DNA from 2 places in the Comamonas sp. SY3 genome. Region 2 is predicted to be linked to the other one. Evidence: riboswitches for the same ligand, from Rfam matches in the RefSeq annotation. Region 2 holds a riboswitch; the other holds the start of a gene.
The links. A riboswitch is a leader RNA that binds a small molecule or an ion and turns the genes downstream of it on or off. The one in region 2 is predicted to bind thiamine pyrophosphate.

Region 1 (3,426 bases), on a different contig from region 2:
CTGTCGCTATAGGCCACGCTCCAGGGCGCATCGGCCGGGCCGATCAGCAATGGCGCCGCGCCATCATCGGCCGGCGCGCGCCACTCCAGCGACTGCTGCCAGCGTGCCAGGCCGGCGCCCTCTTCCAGGTCCAGCGGCCGGCGTGCAAAGCGCTGCTGCAGATTGGCCAGCTCGGCCGCCAGGTAATCGGCAAAGGCGCGGGGCGCGACGGTAGCGCCCCGCTCTACATAGAACACATGGGGTGAGTAGCAGCCCTGCTGGTCGTAGCGCATGACATCCCAGGCGGCCAGCCGCGCATGGGCCGGCGCTTTGACGGCATCCAGCGCCGCCTTAGCCACCATGCCAAACCCCAGCTTGTGGCCATGGGGCAAAAATCGCGTCGTTACCGGCAACTGCTGGCGCAGTGCGGCCAGCGTCTGGTTGCTGCCATAGGCCATCACGGTATCGGCCTGGGCGTAGAGCACTTGCGCGCCATCGGCGCTGTCGCCCGTCTGCGCGCCGCCGGGCCACCAGACCACCGCCAGGCAGTCGGCCAGGGGTGGATGCACTTCGGCCAGCAAACGCGCAAACCAGCCGGCAAACAGCGGCTCGGCACTGGCCAGCTTGCCAATGCTGGGCGCTTTGACGAGCAGGCCGCAGACCAGGCTCCACAGCGACAGCGCCGGCACATTGCCGGCCCAGCTGTGCAGCAGCAGGCCCGGGCCATGGGCGCGCACCGCCCCGCCTTTGACGGCGGGCACAAAGCCATCGAGCACAGCAGGGTTGGCAAAATCCTCGCCGGCAAAGCGCCACAGCTGGGGCGCCCGAAAAGTCTTGAACAGGCCGTTGAGCCCCAGACGCACCATTGCCGCGTCATAGCCGCAGACCAGCGGCAGGCAGGCATCGATCTGGCGGCGATAGGGGTCGGCCGGGTCCAGCAGGCGGGCCATCGCGCGGTCAATGGCGGCGACGATCTCGGCCAGCGGCATTGGCTGCAGCTGGCGCTGCGCGGCCGCTCGCACCCGCGCGGTCAGCGCCTGCATCTGCGCGCCGCTGAGCACTGGCACCTCGACCTCCAGGTGGGCGCCCGCGCGCTCAAACACCAGCACCTGCCAGCGCACCTGGTTGTCATCCAGGCCAGGCAGGTAGCCGGCCCGCATGCGCTCGGCCATGCGCTCAAGCGCTTGTGCCTGCATCATGCGCGCGCCGCTTGCACAAACTCATCAACGGCCAGGGAGCAGCCCTTGGCGGCAGCCCCTTCGGCCCGGCCCAGCAGCAAAAAGCCGCCCTCGGCCCACTGGCCCACATCCTCGGTCAGGATGGTGCTGACCGCGTTGTAGTTGGCCAGGTCGCAGTGCACCAGAATGCCGCGCTCACCCGGCGCCACACTGCGGCCGCTGACGGGCTCGACCAGGCGCGAGCGAATCCAGTGCGGTCCGGACTTGACCGAAGGCAAGCGGGCATTGCCGTTGTCATAGAACTGGGTGCTCAGCTCGGTCATGCCATACATGTTGATGCACAGCGCGGGCGGCACACCCAGCAGCTCGGTCAGGCCGGCATAAAAATCGGCCAACGGCAGATCGCGCGACTGGCCCTTGTAGCCGCCGGTGTCCAAAATGCGGCTGCCCACCGGCAGCTGAAAGCGGCGGCCCTGGGCGCGCAGCGCATCCATCACATGCACGAGGCTGAAGCTCGCGCCCAGCAGCGCATAGGGCTGGCCGGTGCGCTCGGCCGCTTCCAGCACGGCGCAGAGCCCGTCCATATCCAGGCCCTCCGGCCCCAGAAAATAGCGGCTCTCCGGCGTACCAAAGCTCGACTTGGCCAGCGCCAGGTAATGCGCCAGCGACGAGTTGGGCATGGCCACTTCATCGGGGAACAGGATGCCCATCGGCATGCGCGCCGTGCCCTGCATGAAGCGGGTGGCGAAGTGCCGCTGCATCGACAGGTCATACACCTGCAACGCCGGATGAAAATGCCGGCCCCGCGCGGCGCGGCCGGTGGTGCCGCTGGTCATGAAGACGCGTTCGGCCTGCGATGGCGGCTCGCTGCGCAGCTCCAGCGCCTTGAAGGCATCGATGGGCACGGCCGGGATATCGCTCCAGGTCTTGACCGTGCGCGGGCTGGCGCCACGGCGCTGGCAAAAGCTGCGGAACGGCGTATTCGATGCGTATTGGTAGGCAAAAAGGCGCAGCGCGAGCTGGTCAAACTGGTCATCGGTGCAGCCATCCATTGCGATGAATGCAAGCAGGTCTGCGACCAGCGTATCGGCCTTGTCCATGGAATTCCTTCGAGAGCGGTGACGTCATGCTCCGAAGGCTCCCCCCATGCGCGCAACGCGGCCCATAGCAGGGAACTGGCTCTTCTTCCGCCGGAATGACCCGGTTCAAGTTCTCGGGTGTAGATCTCAGCACTGGCGTGCACCCCGGAGCAGGCGCCATCTTAACCGAGCACCACAGGCACGAGGCCGAGCTGGCGTCAAGCCAGGGTCTGCGCCACGGTCAATCCCACGACCTCCGCCAACCCCACATCAGGGAAAACACCAGGGCCACCGCGATGGTGCATGCGCGTCCTTCCACCAGTCGCACATGCACCAGGCCAAGGCATTTCCTGCCGATTCCTGCACCATATCCAGGCGGCGCGGCATCCACGTAACCCATTGTGGTGCCTTGCAAATTTTCTGCAGCAGATCAAAGCAGCCATGCTGGAAATCACCTAGTCCGGCACCCTTTTCTTCTGCGATTCAGTCTGTTAACTTATGTCCTGTCGACAGACGACTATCGCTAGACGACATAAATCCAACGAGGACAACAATGCTTGCAATGGCTGATGCCGACGTCCAATCCGGCTACGACAAATCGCATACCGAAAGCGAACAGCGGGTTCGCGAAGACCTGGCCGCCGCCTATCGCCTGATGGCCCATTTCGGGATGGACGACAGCATCTACACGCACATCTCGGCGCGGGTGCCGGGCCGTACTGACCAGTTCCTCATCAACCCCTTTGGCACCCTGTTCAAGGACATCACGGCCAGCTCGCTGGTCAAGATCGATGCCGAGGGCCGCATCGTGGAAGACACGCCCTACCAGGTGAACCCGGCCGGCTTTGTGATCCACAGCGCCGTGCATGCCGCGCGGCACGACGCCGCCTGTGTCGTGCACTCCCACACCGAAGCGGGCGTGGCCGTCTCCTCGCTGCAATGTGGTCTGCAGCCTAGCAACCAATGGGCACTGCAGTTCTACAACCGCGTCGTCTACCACACCTTCGAAGGCATCGCGCTGGATCTGCATGAGCGCGAGCGCCTGGTCGCCGACCTGGGCAGCACGGCCAAGGCGATGGTGCTGCGCAACCACGGCCTGCTCACCTTGGGCAACAGCGTCGCCGAGGCCTTCATCCTGATGCTGAACCTGGACCGCGCCTGCCGTGTGCAGCTGGCCATCCAGTCCAGCG
Region 2 (3,426 bases):
ACTTCCAGAGCTTGCAGGTGCTTTCGGCCTTGGTGGTCCAGACCTCATCGGGGCTGAGCGTCTTGAGCACCTTAAAATAATCCCAGGCGCCTTTGGATTCGGCCGGGGTCTTCACCTGCATCAGGTACATCTCATGCGCATAGCGGCCATCGGGGCGGACAACGCCCTTGGCGTAGAAGTCAGACAGGGGCTCGGCCTTCAGCGCAGCCACCACCTTGTCCGAATCGGTCGACTTGATGCGGTCCGCTGTCTTCAGGTAAGTCATCATCGCCGAGTAATCGGCCGCCTGCAGCGAGGTCGGCATCTTCTTGAATTTCTCGAAGAAGCGGTCCGAGAACTTGCGGCTCTCGGGATTCAAATCCCAATGCCAGCTGTCGGTGAACATCAGGCCTTCAGTCTGCTTGAGCCCCAGGCTGTGGATGTCCGAGCTGAACAGCAGCAGGCCAGCCAGCTTCATGGTCTTGGTGACACCAAACTCGCGCGCAGCCTTGATGGTGTTGATGGTGTCGCCGCCAGCGTTGGCCATGGCCAGAATCTGCGCCTTGGAGTTCTGCGCCTGCAGCAGGAAGGATGAGAAATCCGAGGCATTGATCGGGTGGCGCACGGCGCCCACCACGCGGCCGCCGGCGGCCTTGATGACCTTGGTGGTATCGGCCTCCAGCGCATGGCCAAAGGCGTAGTCGGCCGTCAGGAAGAACCAGTCCTTGTCGCCCAGGCCCACAATCGCGCCGCCCGTGCCCTTGGCCAGTGCCACGGTGTCGTAGGCGTAGTGCACGGTGTAGGGGCTGCACTGGTCGTTGGTCAGCGCCGAGGTGCCCGAGCCGTTCACGATGATGAGGCGCTTTTTCTCCTCGGCCACCTTGGCCATCGCCAGGCCGGTGATGGAGGTGGTTCCGCCCACCAGCATCTGCATATCGCGCTGGTCGAACCATTCGCGGGCCTTCGATGCGGCCAGGTCGGCCTTGTTCTGGTGGTCGGCCACCATCAGCTCCACCGGCTTGCCCAGCAGCTTGCCGCCAAAGTCGTCAATCGCCATCTGCAAGGCCAGGGCCCCGCCCTTGCCATCGACATCGGCGTAGACGCTGGACATGTCGGTGATGAAGCCGATCCGCACCTTGTCTTGCGCCAGCGCGCCTTGGCTAAGCAGGGCCAGCACGCAGCCAGCGGCAGCGGCCGCAATCGCTCGTCGCCGGTGCGGCCGGGCAGAACGCAAAGAGGGCATTGCAGGAACTTGCATCGGGAGGTCTCCTTGTTCAAATGGACATGCGTACAGCGTGACGGCCAGGTGCGGCGCACCGGTGGGCGGCTGCGCCCCGATGGTTGCAGGCTGCTTCGCGCGCGCCTACTGGGGTAAGCACCAGAGCGCGGCAAAAACGCCTCTGCAGGCGCGGCACGAACCGGCTATACTGCTCGCAGCTCCGGGGTGTGCGAAAGCGCTGAGATGCGAAAGGCAGTTGCAAGACTGCTGATTAGCGAACCCGACGAACTTGATCCGGTTCATGCCGGCGGAAGAAGAGCGGGACCCTGAAAGCACAGCGGTGGAAGGCAGGCAGCGTTGCATGGCACGCGCTTGCAGCCCTCCGCCACGCACACCCCAGGCGCCTCGCGCACTGGGGTTTTGTCTTTTTTGGGGACGGCACCTGTCAGCGCGCAACAGGTGCCGCCATGGCCACCCCACAGCGGCCCTGGCGCAACGCACAGTACGGCCGGGCCGGGGTGCAGTCGATGGGCGTGTTGCGGCCAGGCAGCCATGCCTGGCGTGTTGCAACAGAGCAGGGCCGGCACGTCCCGGAGCGTTCGATGAAATCAACCGCTTTGAGGAGACTGCCATGAACGCCCCTGAGTCCCTGTTCATCCCCGCCACCGGTGATGCCCCCGATGCCGCCCGCTTTAGCGAACTGCTGGCCCGATCGCGCCAGCCTTTTCCTGCGTCGACCAAATCCTACCTGCCCGGTGCCATCCACCCGCAGCTGCAGGTGCCGGTGCGCGATATTGCACTGACCAACGGCGAGCAGGTCAGCGTCTACGACACCTCCGGCCCCTATACCGACCCGGCCGTGGCCATCGATGTGCGCCAGGGCCTGCCCGCGCTGCGCGCCGAATGGATTGCCGCGCGCGCTGACAGCGAATACTACGTGGGGCGCCCGCGTGTGGCCCTCGACGATGGCGGCAAGCGCGGCGAAGAAGACCTGCGCGTGGCCCAACTGCGTGCCGAGGCCGCCGCACTGCAGCGCCAGCCGCGCCGCGCCAAGAGCGGCGCCAACGTGACCCAGATGCACTATGCACGCAAGGGCATCATCACCCCCGAGATGGAATACGTCGCGCTGCGCGAGAACGGCCGCCGCGAATGGATGGCCGAGTACCAGCGCGATGCCGCGCGCGAAGCCCGCCTGGCGGGCAACAGCCTGGGCGCGGCGATCCCCAAGATCATCACGCCGGAGTTTGTGCGCGACGAGGTGGCGCGGGGCCGGGCCATCATCCCGGCCAACATCAACCACCCCGAGATCGAGCCGATGGCCATTGGCCGCAACTTCAAGGTCAAGATCAATGCCAACATCGGCAACTCGGCGGTGACCTCCAGCATCGAGGAAGAGGTCGAGAAACTGGTCTGGGCCATCCGCTGGGGGGCCGACAATGTGATGGACCTGTCTACCGGCAAGAACATCCACACCACGCGCGACTGGATCGTGCGCAATTCGCCAGTGCCGATTGGCACCGTGCCGATCTACCAGGCGCTGGAGAAGGTGGGCGGCATTGCCGAGGACCTGACCTGGGAGATCTTCCGCGACACGCTGGTGGAGCAGGCCGAGCAGGGCGTGGACTATTTCACGATCCATGCCGGCGTGCGCCTGGCCTATATCCACCTGACGGCCCAGCGCCGCACCGGCATTGTCTCGCGCGGCGGCTCCATCATGGCCAAGTGGTGCATGGCCCACCACCGCGAGAGCTTTCTCTACGAGCATTTCGAAGACATCTGCGACATCATGAAGCAGTACGACGTGAGCTTTTCGCTGGGCGATGGCCTGCGCCCGGGCTGCGCCTCGGACGCCAATGACGAAGCGCAGTTTGCCGAGCTGGCGACGCTGGGCGAGCTGACCCAGCTGGCCTGGAAGCACGATGTGCAGACCATGATCGAAGGCCCGGGCCATGTGCCGATGCACATGATCCAGGCGAACATGACCGAGCAGCTCAAGCACTGCCACGAGGCGCCGTTCTACACCCTGGGCCCGCTGACCATCGACATCGCGCCGGGCTACGACCATATCGCCAGTGCCATTGGTGCGGCCATGATCGGCTGGTTTGGCACCGCCATGCTCTGCTATGTGACGCCGAAGGAGCATCTGGGCCTGCCCGACCGCGATGACGTCAAGCAAGGCATCATTGCCTACAAGATTGCCGCGCATGCGGCCGATGTGGCCAAGGGCC

Region 1: linked by a shared signal. The riboswitch ahead of ACCQ08_RS13550 (long-chain fatty acid--CoA ligase) and the one ahead of thiC (phosphomethylpyrimidine synthase ThiC) in region 2 are both predicted to bind thiamine pyrophosphate.

What each region holds. Positions count from the first base shown of each region.
Region 1 covers NZ_JBGTYN010000009.1:64,170-67,595, reverse strand. The annotation lists gene ACCQ08_RS13555 (acyl-CoA reductase) at 1-1,178, opposite strand, end outside; gene ACCQ08_RS13550 (long-chain fatty acid--CoA ligase) at 1,175-2,257, opposite strand; TPP riboswitch at 2,323-2,414, opposite strand; gene ACCQ08_RS13545 (class II aldolase/adducin family protein) at 2,790-3,426, shown strand, end outside.
Region 2 covers NZ_JBGTYN010000001.1:331,614-335,039, reverse strand. The annotation lists gene ACCQ08_RS01425 (ABC transporter substrate-binding protein) at 1-1,222, opposite strand, end outside; TPP riboswitch at 1,410-1,531, shown strand; gene thiC (phosphomethylpyrimidine synthase ThiC) at 1,830-3,426, shown strand, end outside.